2 linked regions of the Kitasatospora sp. NBC_00315 genome follow. The protein of the gene in region 1 interacts with the protein of each later gene in a pairwise test. Links are inferred from orthologs where the notes say so. Each region holds a gene or a part of one and is shown in the gene's direction. Other genes may lie near its edges.

What was found.
Region 2: the proteins of ung (region 1) and ndk interact in binary tests that used the Escherichia coli proteins (3 or more experiments, as listed by UniProt). The link is inferred for Kitasatospora sp. NBC_00315 from one-to-one orthologs.

Annotation. Positions count from the first base shown.
Region 1 is NZ_CP108025.1:5,338,835-5,346,618, forward strand. Bases 1,749-4,646 are described here. They hold ung (uracil-DNA glycosylase), read left to right. Parts: upstream 1,749-2,789; coding sequence 2,790-3,503; downstream 3,504-4,646. Other genes in these bases: OG823_RS22210 (HAD-IIA family hydrolase), read left to right, coding at 1,749-2,351; OG823_RS22220 (hypothetical protein), read right to left, coding at 3,570-4,646. Outside these bases: OG823_RS22200 (Gfo/Idh/MocA family oxidoreductase), read right to left, coding at 1-105; OG823_RS22205 (lytic polysaccharide monooxygenase), read right to left, coding at 182-1,249; more of OG823_RS22210, read left to right, coding at 1,572-1,748; more of OG823_RS22220, read right to left, coding at 4,647-4,832; OG823_RS22225 (DedA family protein), read right to left, coding at 5,210-5,806; OG823_RS22230 (LLM class flavin-dependent oxidoreductase), read left to right, coding at 6,333-7,451; OG823_RS22235 (putative bifunctional diguanylate cyclase/phosphodiesterase), read right to left, coding at 7,497-7,784. UniProt on the Escherichia coli protein: Excises uracil residues from the DNA which can arise as a result of misincorporation of dUMP residues by DNA polymerase or due to deamination of cytosine.
Region 2 is NZ_CP108025.1:5,609,421-5,617,118, forward strand. The notes cover bases 1-2,812. They hold ndk (nucleoside-diphosphate kinase), read left to right. Parts: upstream 1-1,105; coding sequence 1,106-1,519; downstream 1,520-2,812. Other genes in these bases: OG823_RS23325 (folylpolyglutamate synthase/dihydrofolate synthase family protein), read left to right, coding at 1-585; OG823_RS23330 (DUF4233 domain-containing protein), read left to right, coding at 587-940; OG823_RS23340 (rod shape-determining protein), read left to right, coding at 1,815-2,812. In the rest of the region: more of OG823_RS23340, read left to right, coding at 2,813-2,840; rod shape-determining protein MreC, read left to right, coding at 2,967-3,893; rod shape-determining protein MreD, read left to right, coding at 3,897-4,538; mrdA (penicillin-binding protein 2), read left to right, coding at 4,616-6,865; rod shape-determining protein RodA, read left to right, coding at 6,862-7,698. UniProt on the Escherichia coli protein: Major role in the synthesis of nucleoside triphosphates other than ATP. The ATP gamma phosphate is transferred to the NDP beta phosphate via a ping-pong mechanism, using a phosphorylated active-site intermediate.

The DNA of each region.
Region 1 (7,784 bases):
CCTCAGCCCCGGGGTGGTGGCGATGAGCGGAGCGTGGAAGGCGGAGCCGGCCAGGCCGTAACCGACCAGGCCGACACGGAACGGGGTACGGAAGGCGGTGCTCATGACGCCCACTCAATCACGGCCCGCCCGCGCGGCCCGCTGTTGCGGGCCGCCCGGCGTTGCGGGCGGCCCCGGCCGTTCAGCGGGCGTGCGCGCCGCGGGTGCGCCGGCCCCGGCGCAGGACGGCCATGGTGGCGCCGGCCAGCAGGAAGGACGCCCCGACCGAGGCGAGCAGGCCCAGCGAGCGGGCGGAGCCGGTCTGGGCGAGGTTCCCGGTGCGGGCGGCCGGGCCTGCGGTGGCGGAGGGGCCGGTGGAGGTGGCTGCGGCGGCGGTGGTGGAGGGGACGGCGACGGCGGGCGCCGCCGCGGCGGCCGGGCCGCCGCCCGCTGCCGCCGGCGCATCCGCGGCGGCGGCAGGGCCGGTACCGGTGGCCGGTGCCGCGGGGACGGTGGCGGTGGCCGGGAGGCCGGAGGCGATGGTGGCGGTGGTGGCGGGCGGGTGGGAGTGTCCGGCGCCGGTCGCCGCCGGGACGGCTGCGCTCCCGGGGGTGGCGCCGCTCCCGTCGAAGACCACGTCCGAGCAGGAGTAGAAGGCCTCCGGGCTGTCCGAGCGCTGCCAGATCGCGTAGACCAGCTGACGGCCGGTCCGCCCCGCCGGGATCCTGCCGGGCAGCAGGTAGGAGCCGTCGACGAGCTGGGGGTCGGTGACCGAGAGGAACGGCTGCGCGTCGAGGTCGGCCCAGGCCAGCGGCTTGGCCGGGTCGTGGCCGCGATTGGTGAGGAAGAGCTGGAAGGTGCCCTTGTGCGGGGCGGTCGCGCGGAACCGGAAGGTGAAGTCGGCGCCCGCGGTGAGGTTGGTCGCGGGCCAGTCGGCGCGCGGCAGGTCCAGGCCCCGGAACATGTCGGTGCCGGCGCTGCACAGCTTCCCGTCCGGGATGATCTCGCGGTGCCGGCCGGCCGCGTCGCCGATCCGCAGGCTCATCCAGTCGTACAGCGCGGCGGTGCCGCCGGTGGCCACGGCGGCCCGGCAGGCGGCCGAGACGGGATGCTCCGGGCCCTCCAGATAGCAGCCCTCGACCCGGCTGAGCGGGTTCTGCATCGAACCGTGGGCGGTCGCGGTGCCGGCTCCGAGGGTGACGGACAGGGCGCAGCCGGCCAGGGCGGCGGCGAGGACGAGCGGGGTGGCGGGGATGCGGCGGGTGGGCATGGCGGAGGAACTCCTCTACGGAGCGGGGGAGGGTTCTGTGCGCTTCACGTTAGCCCCGCGCGCACCTCCTACTGATGGGTGATCAGTTCGGTTAGGGGCCGCTTAAGGAGTCGTTGAGGCGGGTCCGCCGGGCAACCGGTACGTCCGGTGGGCGGTACGTACTCCCGTCGGCCAGGTGTGCGGATTAGGCTGTGCCCCGTTGGGGCAGCCAGCATCACCCCCGGTCGTCCGGTGTTCCCGGCGGGAGTCCGGCCGGCGGGGTGCGCACCGGACACGCTGCGCAGTTTCGTACGACCACCGCAAGACTTCGGGAGACACGCACGTGGCAGACCGCAAGCCCATCGAGTCCTGGCTGACCGACATGGACGGTGTCCTCATCCACGAGGGAACGCCGATTCCCGGCGCGGAGGAGTTCCTCCGCCGCCTGCAGGAGTCCGGCAAGCCGTTCCTGGTACTCACCAACAACTCCATCTACACGCCGCGCGACCTCAGCGCCCGCCTGGCCGGCATGGGCCTGAACGTGCCGGAGGAGCGGATCTGGACCTCGGCGCTCGCCACCGCCAAGTTCCTCAAGGGCCAGCGCCCGGGCGGCACCGCGTACGTCATCGGGGAGTCCGGCCTGACCACCGCGCTCTACCAGGCCGGCTACGTGCTGACCGACAACAACCCGGACTACGTGGTGCTCGGTGAGACCCGCACCTACAGTTTCGAGGCGCTCACCAAGGCGATCCGCCTGATCAACGCGGGTGCCCGCTTCATCTGCACCAACCCGGACGAGACCGGCCCCTCCACCGAGGGCGTGCTGCCGGCCACCGGTTCGGTCGCCGCGCTGATCACCAAGGCGACCGGCGTCGAGCCGTACTTCGTCGGCAAGCCCAACCCGCTGATGATGCGCGAGGCGCTGAACAGCGCGGGCGCCCACTCGGAGACCGCCGTGATGATCGGCGACCGGATGGACACCGACATCGTGGCGGGCATGGAGGCCGGCATGGAGACCATCCTGGTGCTCACCGGCCTCACCGCGGCGCAGGACGTGGAGCGCTTCCCGTACCGGCCGACCCGGGTGGTCAAGTCGATCGCCGACCTGATCGAGATGATCTGACGCTCGTCACAGGAGTGGGCCCCGCGCCGGCTGCCGGCCGGGACGGGGCCCACGGGCCGTCCGAGGGGGAGAGGACGCGATGAGGCCGTCTGCGAAAGACCAGCGGCGCGCAGAGGTCGCAGAGCGCCGCCACTGACCACAGGGCCACCCGGGCGCCGCCCTCGGCCAGCCCCCCGGCGAGCAGCAGCGGCCGGCTGAGCAGCGCGCCGACCCCGTACGGACCGCGCCGGACGCCGGGTGTCCGGCTCAGCAGCAGTGCCAGCACAGGACCGGGAGCCGGCCGGGCAGGCCGTCGCGGCCACCGAACCCGGCTGAGGCGGGAACTGTCGGTGGAGCTGTGTAGCGTTCGGGGTGGAAGAGGACGTGCCGGGCGGTCAACGGCACGCCGAGGTCGGGGTGGCGCGGCCGTGGGCCGCTGCCTGCTGGGAGGTTGAACTCGTGACGGACACTGTCGAGGCGGGCACGGGCGCCGGGCTGGAACTGCCGCAGGCCTGGCAGGAGGTGCTCGCCGCGGAGACGGGCAAGCCGTACTTCGCCGAGCTGGCGGCCTTCGTCGCCGCGCAGCGCGCCGAGCACCAGGTGTTCCCGCCGGCCGGGCAGGAGTTCTCCGCACTGGAGGCGACGCCGTACGACAAGGTCCGGGTGCTGGTCCTCGGACAGGACCCGTACCACGACGACAACCAGGCGCACGGGATGAGCTTCTCCGTGCTGCCGGGCGTCAGGATCCCGCCCTCGCTGCGCAACATGTTCAAGGAGCTGGACGCCGACCTCGGCGTGCCGGCCCCGGACAACGGCTACCTGATGCACTGGGCCGAGCAGGGCGTGCTGCTGCTCAACGCGGTGCTCACGGTGCGCGCCCACGAGGCCAACTCGCACAAGGGCAAGGGCTGGGAGAAGTTCACCGACGCCGTGATCAAGGCGGTCAGCGACCGCGAGGAGCCGGTGGTCTTCGTGCTCTGGGGCAACTACGCGAAGAAGAAGCTGCCGCTGATCGACACCACCCGCCACGTGGTGGTGCAGGGCGCGCACCCGTCGCCGCTGTCGGCCCGGCTGTTCTTCGGCAGCCGCCCCTTCTCGCAGATCAACGAGGCGCTGGGCGGCTTCGGCGTCGAGCCGATCGACTGGCGCGTACCGGACGTCAAGAACGGCTGAGTCCTCCCGCGCCGGGGTCGACGGCAGCGGTCGCCGGGGTGGATGGGCCCCCGGCGACCGCAGCCGTCAGCCCGCGGCGCCCAGGTAGCTCTGCCAGCCGTCGGTCGGGGCGTGGCCCACGTTCAGCGCCCGCAGCTTGCGCAGGGTGGACTCGTCCTGCACCTCCAGCCACTCGACCAGCTGCTTGAAGGAGACCATCCGGACCTCGGGCTTGTCCGCGATGGCCTTGATGGTCTCCTCGACGGCGTCCATGTAGATGCCGCCGTTCCACTGCTCGAAGTGGTTCCCGATGAACAGCGGCGCCCGGTTGCCGTTGTACGCGCGGTCGAAGCCGGCCAGGTAGGAGTCCCGCGCCTGGCCGCGCCACGCGTCGTACTTGGCCGGGTCGCCCTTGGTGCTGCCGGCCGACTGGTTGGCGAGGATGTTGTAGTCCATCGACAGCACCTGGAACGAGTGCCCGGGGAACGGGATGCCCTGCAGCGGGAAGTCCCAGATCCTGCCGTCCTGGACCTTCTGCGGCCACATCTGCAGGCCGCCGGGCGAGCTGGCGTCGTACTTCCAGCCGAGCGCGGCGGCCGTCGGCAGCAGCGTCTTCTGCCCCTCCAGACAGGGGGTCCGGCCGCCGACGAGCTCCTTCGTGTAGTCGAAGGGCAGCGGGTCGACGTCCGTGAACCCGGTGTTGGTCCGCCACTGCGTCACGAACGAGACGGCCTGGTCGATCTCGCTCTTCCAGTCCTCGGGCGTCCACTTGTTGACGCCGTTGCCGTCGGAGCGGGTCGAGCAGAAGTGGCCGTTGAAGTGGGTGCCGATCTCGTGGCCGGCCAGCCACGCCTGGCTGATCAGCTTGAGGGTGCTGCGGACCGCCCCGGCGGACAGGAACGGGATGTCGGAGGCGCCGACCGCGTGCTTCGGCGGGTGGTAGAGCTGCGACTTGTCCTTCGGCAGGGCGTAGATGCCGGACAGGAAGAACGTCATCTTCGCCCGGTACTGCTCGGCGATCTTCAGGAAGCGCGGGAACTGGCCGTCGTCGGTGCCGCCCGCGCCGTCCCAGGAGAACACCACGAACTGCGGGGGGCGCTCGCCCGGCTTGAGCTTCTCCGCCTTCGGCTGGTTCGGCTGGGCGCCGCTGTCCGCGGTCGAGCCGTCCCCGATGGGGGTGCCCTTCACGGCGCCCGTGGCGGAGCCGGTGGGCTTGCCGCCGCTGTTGTCCCCCGAACCGGCGCCCCGGCCGCCCGCCGTACCGGAGCCGCCCGAGCAGGCCGTGACCGCACCGAGCGCCGCCGTCGCGGCGGTGGCGCTCAGCACGGCCCTGCGCGAGATGCTGGACATGGTCTCCCCCTGCTGCCTGGAGTCCGGTCACCGGCCGGGGCCCGGGAGGACGTCCCGCGGGCACGTCCGGGGACCACCCGGGGCGCGCCGGCCGGGCGTTGAGCCGTACCGGTTATAACGGACATTTAATGAGTATTCAGCCTTCAGCATGCCATGCGGGGCGTAGCCTCCAGGGCTTCGGTCCGCCGCTACCCATCACGCCGAGCGGGCCCGGACGGCTGCGCCGGGCGGGGGGTTGTTGCCGTCCTGTGACGCTCGCGCCCAGGTACGCGGGGCTGGGCGGGGGTGCGCGGTCCGGGCGCGGTGGGGTGGCTCGGGGCGCGGGCCGCTCGCCGACACGCCGGGGGGCCGACACGCCGGGGCGGGGCGGGGTGGTCTCAGGCGACCGGGAGCCGGCGGTTGCGGCGCACCACGCGGGCGATGGCCGCGCTGATCGTGGTGGCGGCGGCGCAGGACACCACCAGGCTCAGCCAGGCGGTGTCGAACCAGTGGCTGTTCAGCCAGCCCAGGGTGACGATGTAGGTCGCCCAGACCAGCGCGGCCAGTGCCGACCAGCGCAGGAACTTGCGCGGGTGCTCGGGGGAGTGCCCCATCGCGAGGTCCAGCACGGTACGTCCGGCGGGCACGAAACGGGCCACCACGACGATCGCCGCGGCGGCTCCGGTGGTCCGCCCGTCCAGCGCCTGCTGCACCCGCGCGACGCTGGCCGCGAGCTGCGGCCGCTGCTCCAGGCGACGGCGCACCGAGGGCGCGCCCCGGCGGGCCAGGCCGAGCAGCAGGATGTCACCGAGGAAGGAGGCCATCGCGACGCCGAGCCCGAGCAGCAGCGGGGCGCCGTCGATGCGGGCGGTGTTCAGGACGGCCAGGATGACCAGGGTCCCGCTCGGGATGAAGGGGACGAACGCGTCGCCGAGAACGGCGAACAGCGCCACGGCGCAGATCCACGAGGATCCGAGCAGTGCGGTGATGTCCAACGTCGTACTCCCTCCAGACCGGCCCGGGGGAGCAGGTGGTTGCAAGTGACAACGCTAGCGCCTCGACCTTTCATGCCGTGAAGCACCCCCTCTGTGGCAGGCGTCACGACATGCGAGAGCCCCCGGGGCGGGGTGCTGCTCCGGGGGCTCGCGGGGATCGAACGGTGCTGGTCCAGCCCGTCGACCTTGTCGATGGGTGCGGATCCTGTGCGTGATCCGCCCTGTGGAACAGCCTGCCGGACGGCGGCCGGTGATGGCGAGCCCTGGGGCTGGCGACTTCCCGCGCTGGCGCGAACTCGCCACCCGTGTGCGTCCGCTGGCAGTGAGTCAGCTCGCCGGCCGGACGGCGCACCGGCCGAACGGACGGTCGGCGCGGCGGGGGTGGCGGCCCGGCCCGGGACGCGGACGGCGGCCGGGCCCGGGAACACCCCGCCGTCCCGGGTGGTTGTCCCCCGACGGCGGGAGGCCCCGCCGTGCGCGACCGCTCGTGCACGACCACTCGTACACGACCAGGAGGCCGGACGGCATGACCACCGAGGACCAGCACTCACCCCAGCCCGGGCAGCCCGCCGGCCGTGACGCCGCCCCCGGTGCGGCCGCCGTGCACGGGGTGGCCCGCGGCACCGCGCCCGCGCCGCTGTCGATCCTCGACCTCGCCACCGTCGGCGCCGGCCACACCCCGGGCGAGGCGCTCGCCGCGACCACCGAACTGGCCCGCAGCGCCGAGAGCTGGGGCTACCACCGCTTCTGGGTCGCGGAGCACCACGGCATGCCCGGCGTGGCCAGCTCCACCCCCGCCGTCCTGCTCGCCCACCTCGGCGCGCACACCAGCACCCTGCGGCTGGGCTCCGGCGGCGTCATGCTGCCCAACCACGCCCCGCTCGCCGTCGCCGAGCAGTTCGGCCTGCTGGAGGCGCTCCACCCGGGCCGGATCGACCTGGGCCTCGGCCGCGCCCCGGGGACGGACCAGGCCACCGCCCGGGCCCTGCGCCGGGGCCGGGCCGAGGGCGCCGACGACTTCCCGCAGGAGCTCGCCGAGCTGACGCACTTCCTGGACGGCGACTTTCCGGACGGGCACCCCTACGCCCGGCTGACCGCCGTCCCCAAGGGCGAGGGCAGGCCGCCGATCTGGCTGCTCGGTTCGTCCGGTTTCAGCGCCCGGCTGGCCGGCCGGCTCGGTCTGCCGTTCGCCTTCGCCCACCACTTCAGTGGCAACAACACGCTGCCCGCGCTCGACCTCTACCGCTCCAGCTTCCGTCCCTCCGAGGTGCTCGCCGAGCCGTACGCCCTGATCGGGGTCAGTGCGGTCGCCGCCGACGACGAGGAGCAGGCCCGTCGGCTGGCCCGCTCGGCGGGGCTCGGGATGCTCAGGCTGCGCCGGGGCGACCCGGGCCCGATCCCGACGCCGGAGGAGGCGCAGGCGTACCCGTACAGCCCGGCCGAGGCGGACTTCATGGACGACTGGCTCTCCAGGGTCGTCCTGGGCGCGCCCGGCGAGGTGGCCGACGGCCTGGAGGCGCTGCGCAAGCTGACCGGGGCGGACGAGCTGATGGTCACCTCGCACATCCACGGCCACCGGGCGCGGCACCGCTCCTACGGTCTGATCGCCGAGGCCTACGGCCTGACCGCGGGCGCCGGGGCCTGACGGCCGGCCCGGCCCGGTGCTGAGCCGGGTCGAGCCGGGGCCGGCTCAGCGGGCCTGGGCCTCGCGCAGCATGGCGGCGACCGCCTCGGGCTCGCCCGGCCGGGCGAAGTACCAGCCCTGCGCCGTGTCGCACCCGGTCTGCCGCAGCCGCTCGGCCTGGGCCGCGCTCTCGATGCCCTCGGCCGTGACGGTCAGCCCGAGCGCGTGCGCGAGCTGCACCATCGCGCGGACGATCTGCTCGTCCGCCTCGGTGCGCCGGGCACCCTGCACGGGCCGTCCGGGACCAGGGTCGCGGAAGCCCTCGATGAAGGTGCCGTCCAGTTTGAGCACGTG
Region 2 (7,698 bases), 270 kb from region 1 along the record:
TACGAGGACGTCTTCCTGCCGCTGCACGGCGCGCACCAGGCGCAGAACGCCTCCCTCGCGCTGGCCGCCGTGGAGGCGTTCTTCGGCGTCGGCGGTGCCCGCGCCGGAAAGCTCGACATCGACAAGGTCCGGCAGGCGTTCTCCGGCGTCAGCTCGCCGGGCCGCCTGGAGGTCGTCCGGCGCAGCCCCACCATCCTGCTGGACGCCGCGCACAACCCGGCGGGCGCCGAGGCCACGGTGTCCGCGATCAACGAGGCCTTCGGCTTCACCCGGCTGATCGGGGTGATCGCCACCAGCGGGGACAAGGACGTCTCCGGGCTGCTGTCGGCCTTCGAGCCGCTGCTCGCCGAGGTCGTGATCACCCAGAACTCGACCCACCGCCGGATGCCCGTCGACCGGCTGGCCGCCCTCGCGGTCGAGATCTTCGGCGAGGAGCGCGTCCAGGTCGAGCCGCGCCTCGACGAGGCGATCGACGCCGCGGTGGCCCTGGCGGAGGAGGACGGCGACCTCGGCGGCTGCGGTGTGCTGGTCACCGGTTCGGTCATCACGGTGGGCGAGGCACGCCTGCTGCTCGGAAGGAAGTGACATGAGGACGCTCTGTTCCTCGACCCTGATCGGCGAGGCACTGCTGGTGATGTTCGCCGGGCTGGTCGCGATGCGGCTCTCCGACGTCTCCACCGCGACGGTGTGGACGGTCAGCGCCATAGCGATGGTGCTCTGCGTGCTGCTCTGCGGCATGATCAACCGCCCCGGCGCGGTGGCGACCGGCTGGGCGCTGCAGATCGGCCTGATCGCCAGCGGCTTCGTGCTGCCGACGATGTTCGGCCTCGGCGTGGTCTTCGCCGGCCTCTGGTGGTGCTCGGTGCACTACGGCCGCAGGATCGACGAGATCAAGGCCGCCCGGGCGGCGCAGGGCCCGGCCCCGGCAGTAGTAGCCTGACGCCGCACCCCGCCACCGGCGGCGCTCCGGGAATCGGCGGCGCCCCGCCGGTCCGGGTCGGCCCCGCGCTCGCGGGGACGGCCCGATGAGCTGGGCCGCTCACGCAAGGTAACCTTCGGGTTAGCCGCATACACCATGCCGAACCGATTCCCCAGGAGCCGCACCGTGTCCCAGCGCACTCTCGTCCTGCTCAAGCCCGACGCCGTCAAGCGAGGCCTGGCCGGCGAGATCATCAGCCGGATCGAGCGCAAGGCCGGCTGGCGCCTCGCCGCCGTCGAGCTGTGCACCTTCGACCGGGCGACGCTGGAGCAGCACTACGAGGAGCACGTCGGGCGCCCGTTCTACGAGCCGCTGCTCGACTTCATGACCTCCGGCCCGTCGATCGCGCTGATCGTCGAGGGCGAGAACGTCGTCCCCGGCATCCGCGCGCTGGCCGGCGCGACCGACCCGCTGCAGGCCGGTCCCGGCACCATCCGCGGTGACTTCGCCACCATCACCCGTGAGAACCTGATCCACGCCTCGGACTCGGACGCCTCCGCCGAGCGCGAGATCAAGATCTTCTTCCCGGCCCACGCGTGACCGCCCGCCCCGGCCGGCCGGACTGATCCGGTCGGGGCATTCTTATCGTCAAATACGGAACTCAGGACTCCGACACGGCGTCCCAATCCTCGTAGAAGCGATCACACCCCGGACAATGGGTGGTATTCCGTCCGTCCGCGTCCACCGTGACCGGCGTGGCTACGATGGACACAACTCATGGGCCCGGTACGGCTGCTCAGCTGGTGTCCGCCCTGTCACGGGCGTGCGCGATCGGCCCACTCCCCGCCATTGACTCCGAGCCCGGGAAGGCACACCACACCCCATGGCCAACAACCTGTCGTTCATCGGCCGTGACATGGCGATCGACCTCGGCACTGCCAACACGCTGGTGTACGTCAGGGGCAAGGGGATCGTCCTCAACGAGCCCTCCGTGGTCGCGGTCAACACGAACACCGGCGGGATCCTCGCGGTCGGTTCCGAGGCCAAGAAGATGATCGGCCGCACCCCCGGCAACATCGTCGCGATCCGCCCGCTCAAGGACGGCGTGATCGCCGACTTCGAGATCACCGAGCGGATGCTCCGCTACTTCATCCTCAAGATCCACCGCCGCCGCTACCTGGCCCGTCCGCGGGTCGTGGTCTGCGTGCCCTCCGGCATCACGGGGGTGGAGCGCCGCGCCGTGATCGAGGCCAGCTCGCAGGCCGGCGCGCGCCAGGTGCACATCATCGAGGAGCCGATGGCCGCCGCGATCGGTGCGGGCCTGCCCGTCCACGAGGCCACCGGCAACATGGTGGTCGACATCGGCGGCGGTACGACCGAGGTCGCGGTGATCTCGCTCGGCGGGATCGTCACGGCCCAGTCGATCCGGGTGGCCGGCGACGAGCTGGACAACGCGATCGTGCAGCACATCAAGAAGGAGTACTCGCTCCTGCTCGGTGAGCGCAGCGCCGAGCAGATCAAGATGAGCATCGGATCGGCCTTCGCGCTGGAGGGCGAGAAGGACGAGCACGCCGAGATCCGCGGTCGGGACCTGGTCAGCGGCCTGCCCAAGACCGTGGTGATCTCCGCGGCCGAGGTGCGCGAGGCCATCGACGAGCCGGTGAACTCGATCATCGACGCCGTCAAGACCACCCTCGACCAGTGCCCGCCGGAGCTCGCCGGCGACGTGATGGACCGTGGCATCGTGCTGACCGGCGGTGGTGCGCTGCTGCGCGGGCTGGACGAGCGGCTGCGCCGGGAGACCGGCATGCCCATCCACATCGCCGAGAACCCGCTGGACTCGGTCGCACTCGGCTCCGGCAAGTGCGTCGAGGAGTTCGAGGCGCTCCAGCAGGTGCTGGACGCCCAGCCGCGGCGCTGAGCCGCCGCGACAGGTACGCGGACGGTCCTTCGGACGGACCGTCCTTCACACGGAAGGGCCCTCACCCCGCCCACAGCCCGGTGGGGGCCCGGCACAGGACTCGGACGAAGGGGCAGCTCCAGCACCGTGAGGGACACACGAGAGAGCCGCTTGTTGCTCATCCTGCTGGTGGCCGTCGCCTTCGCCCTGATCACCGTGGACATCAAGGGCGGCGAGAGTTCGCCGCTCGGCGGCGCCCGCCGGGCCGCCGCCGGTGTCCTCGGGCCGGTCGAGCGGGGCGCGGCGTCGGCGGTCGACCCGGTCGCGGACACCGTCCGCTCGTTCCGGGACGCGGCCACCCACAGCGGCCGCATCGACCAGCTGAACCGGGACAACACCGAGCTGCGCCAGAAGCTCGCGTCCTCCGACGCCGCCGCCGGCCGCACCAAGCAGCTGGACGACATGCTCCGTACCGCGGGCGCCGGCGGTTACACCGTCAAGGCCGCCCAGGTGATCGCGATCGGAGCGGCCCAGGGCTTCTCCTGGACCATCACCATCGACGCCGGCAGCGACGACGGTCTGACCCGCGACATGACGGTCATCAACGGCCAGGGTCTGGTCGGCCGGGTCACCACGGTCGCGCCCACCACCTCCACGGTGCTGCTCGCCTCCGACCCCGGCTTCAGCGCGGGCGCCCGGCTGGAGGGCAGCGGCGAGATCGGCTTCGCCTCCGGCCAGGGCACCGGCCCGATGCGGGTCGAGCTGCTCAACGGCAAGGCCCAGGTCAAGGCCGGGGACCGGCTGGTGACCTTCGGGTCGCAGAGCGGCCGGCCGTTCGTCCCCGGCGTGCCGGTGGGCAAGGTGGTGGAGGTCGAGGCGACTCCGGGTCAGCTCACCAAGACGATCATGGTCGAGCCGTACGTGCAGTTCACCCGGCTCGACCTGATCGGCGTGGTGGTGGTGCCGCCGCGGACCGACCCCCGGGACGCCGTCCTGCCGCCCGCGACCGCGGCCCAGGCACCCGCCGCCCAGGCCCCCGCCGTACCGCCCGCCAGTCCCACAGGGGGGAACTGACCCATGCGACTCATCCGGATCCCGGTCTCCGCCGTGCTGGTCCTGCTCGGCCTGGTGCTCCAGGTCAGCGTCTTCGGCCGGCTCCAGCTGCCCGGCGCCACCCCCGACGTCCTGCTGCTCGTCGTGGTCGGCCTGGCCATGGTCTACGGGCCGACCGGCGGCTGCCTGGTCGGCTTCGCGGCCGGCCTGCTCGCCGACGTGGCCCCGCCCTCCGACCACGCGATCGGCCGGTACGCGCTGGTCCTGTGCCTGGTCGGCTACGGCGCGGGCCTGCTGCGCGGCGAGCACGGCCGCCAGCGCTCGGTGGCCGGCGCGCTGCTGGTGGTCGGCGGCGCCGCGGTGGTCTCCACCCTGCTGTACGCGATGGTCGGCGCGCTGGTCGGCGACACCGCCGCCCGGCACGTGGGCCTGGTCGGCCTCGTCCTCAGCGCCCTGCTGTACGACCTGCTGCTGGCCCCGTTCGTGGTGCCGGTGGTGATGCTGGCGGCGCGCCGCTTCGAGCACGACCCGGTGGCGGCCGCGAGCGGCGACGGCGCGGGCGGCGCGGGCCTGGGCACGCTGGCCCGCTACCGGACCACCCGGGAGGCCTCGGCCGGCCCCACCTACAAGAAGAAGCGCGTCCTCGGGCTGGCCAAGCGCCCGTGAGCGCCAGCCCGGCGCCCGTGAGCGCGCGCCGCTCGTAACGCCATGCCCGCACCCTCGTCCTCTGGAGCAGACGCGACGTGAGCAACATCCCCGAGACCGGACGAACCCGGCGGGTGACGATCCGTCTGGTGGTCCTGCAGATCCTTGTGCTCTCCCTGCTCGCCACGCTCGGCGGGCGGCTCTGGTACCTGCAGATCCGCAGCGCCAGCGAGTACACCGCCAAGGCCACCGGCAACCACATCCGCGAGGTGGTCGAGCCGGCCGTGCGCGGCGAGATCCTGGACGCCTCCGGCCGGGTGATGGCCGGCAACGAGACCCGCCTGGTGGTCTCGGTCAGCCGCACCTCGCTGCTCCAGCAGAAGGACGGCGGCAAGGGCGTGCTGACCCGGCTCGGCGACGTGCTGGGCGTCCCGCTCAAGGATCTCCAGGAGAAGGTCCGGCTCTGCGACGCCAAGACCAAGCAGCCCTGCTGGAACGGTTCGCCCTATCAGCCGATCCCGGTCTCCAAGGAGGCCACCACGCAGCAGGCGATGCAGATAATGGAACGCCGCGAGGACTTCCCCGGCGTGACCGCGCAGCCCACCGCCGTCCGCCACTACACCGGGGTCGAGGGCGCCAACGCCGCCCAGGTGCTCGGCTACCTCTCCCCGGTCACGGACGACGAGGTCACCAGGACCGCGGACAAGACCGGCCGGGATCGCTACCTGCCGGCCGACCAGATCGGCCGGGCCGGGCTGGAGTCGGTCTACGACAGCGACCTGCGCGGCACCACCGGCGTCACCAGCCTGGAGGTGGACAACCTCGGCCGGGTGATCGGCACCGCCGGCACCGTCGCCGCCCAACCCGGGAACAACCTGGTCACCAGCATCGACGCGCGGGTCCAGAAGGTGGTCGAGGACAACCTCGTGCAGGCCATGGGCGACGCCCGCAAGACCTTCGACAAGGTCACCAACCGCAACTACGAGGCCGACTCGGGCGCCGCGGTCGTGATGGACGTGCACACCGGCCGGATCATCGCGATGGCCAGCGCACCGACCTACGACCCGAACCTCTGGGTCGGCGGCATCACCGGTAACGACTACCAGGCTCTGACCAGCAAGGACTCCAACTTCCCGCTGCTCAACCGGGCCATACAGGGTCAGTCCGCACCCGGCTCCACCTTCAAGGTGGTCTCCACCACGGCCGCCGTCCAGGCCGGCTACTCGCTCGACGGCACCTACCCCTGCCCGACCAGCCTGACCATCGGCGGCCGCGAGTTCAAGAACTTCGAGGCGGAGAGCTTCGGCTCGATCACGCTGGAGAAGGCGCTGGAGGTCTCCTGCGACACCGTCTTCTACGGCCTCTCCTACGACCAGTGGATGAAGGACGGCGGCATCAAGCCGAAGAAGGACCCGGCCGACTGGTTCTACAAGACCGCGCACGAGTTCGGGCTGGGCGCCAAGACCGGGATCGACCTGCCCGCCGAGGTGACCGGCCGGGTGCCGGACCGGCAGTGGAAGCAGTCCTTCTTCGACAACAACAAGGACGCCTGGTGCGCGCAGGCGGCCAAGGGCGGCAACAGCTACTCCGACCAGATCGCCAAGGAGAACTGCGTCGACGGCTACGTGATGCGTGCCGGTGACTCGGTCAACTACGCGATCGGCCAGGGCGACACCCTGGTCACCCCGATCCAGATGGCCCGGATCTACTCGGCGCTCGCCAACGGCGGCACCTTCTACCGCCCCACCGTCGCCAAGGCCGTGATGAGCCCCAGCGGCCAGCTGGTGCGCGAGATCGCCCCGCAGGCGGACGCCAAGTTCCCCGGCGACCAGAAGCTGCTGAGCTACATCGACCAGGCCACCGCCGGCGTCGTCACCAACGGCACCGCCGCCTGGAAGTTCACCGGCGCCGGCTGGCCGCAGGGCAAGATCGAACTGCACGCCAAGACCGGCACCGCCGAGGTCGAGGGCAAGCAGACCACCTCCTGGCTGACCACCTACAGCGGTGACTACGCGGTCATCATGACGATCAGCCAGGGCGGCACCGGCTCCGGCGGCTCCGGCGACGCGATCCGCCGGATCTACCAGGCGCTGTACGGCGTGGACGACAAGGGCAACGTCGACAACGGCAAGGCGCTGCTGCCCAAGCCGCAGGCCGAACTGCCCAAGTTCAGCCCGGACGGCACCGCGATCATCAAGCAGGCCTCCTACACCTACACCTACGGCGCGTCCGCCTTCCTCGACCCGGCACAGCCGACCGGCTCCGCCGCGCTCTGGACGGCGGCCGGCGCCGCCCTCGAACCGGCCCGCGGCACGTGGAACGGCAGCATCGGAAAGGGCCGGTCATGACGTCGTACGGCTCGTACCGCCAGATCCGGCTCTCCCCGCAGCGCGGGGCGGTCTCCAAGGCGCTCGCCAGGGACGCCCCGCTGCGCCGGATCGACTGGATCCTGATACTGGCCGCGCTGGTGCTCTCGCTCGGCAGCTCGCTGCTGGTCTGGTCGGCGACCCGGGGCCGGGACTCGCTGACCCACGGGGATCCGCAGTACTTCCTCTACCGCCACCTCACCAACCTGGTGATCGGGCTGGCCCTGTGCGCGGTCGTCATCGGGATAGGGAGTCGGCGCTTCCGGACGCTGGTGCCGTTCCTCTACATCGCCGTGATGCTGATGCTGCTCGCCACGCTCAGCCCGCTGGGCTCGACGATCAACGGACAGCACTCCTGGATCCAGTTCGGCGGCGGCTTCTCCGTCCAGCCGGCCGAGTTCGCCAAGCTGGCGATCGTGCTCGGCATGGCGGTGATCATGTCGGCCCGGGTGGACGCGGGGGAGCGTGAGTTCCCCTCCGACCGCAGCGTGTTCCAGGGCCTGGTGGCGGCGAGCATCCCGATGGCCGTCGTGATGCTGATGCCCGACGCCGGCTCCGTGATGGTGATGGCCGTCATCGTGCTGGGCATCCTGCTGGCCTCCGGCGCCGCCAACCGGTGGACCTTCGGGCTGCTGCTGGCCGGTGCGGGCGGCTGTGTGGCGGTCTGGAAGCTCGGGGTGCTGAGCAAGTACCAGATCGACCGGTTCGCGGCGTTCGCCAACCCCGCGCTCGATCCCTCGGGCGTCGGCTACAACACCGCCCAGGCCCGGATCGCGATCGGCTCCGGCGGCCTGACCGGCAAGGGCCTCTTCCAC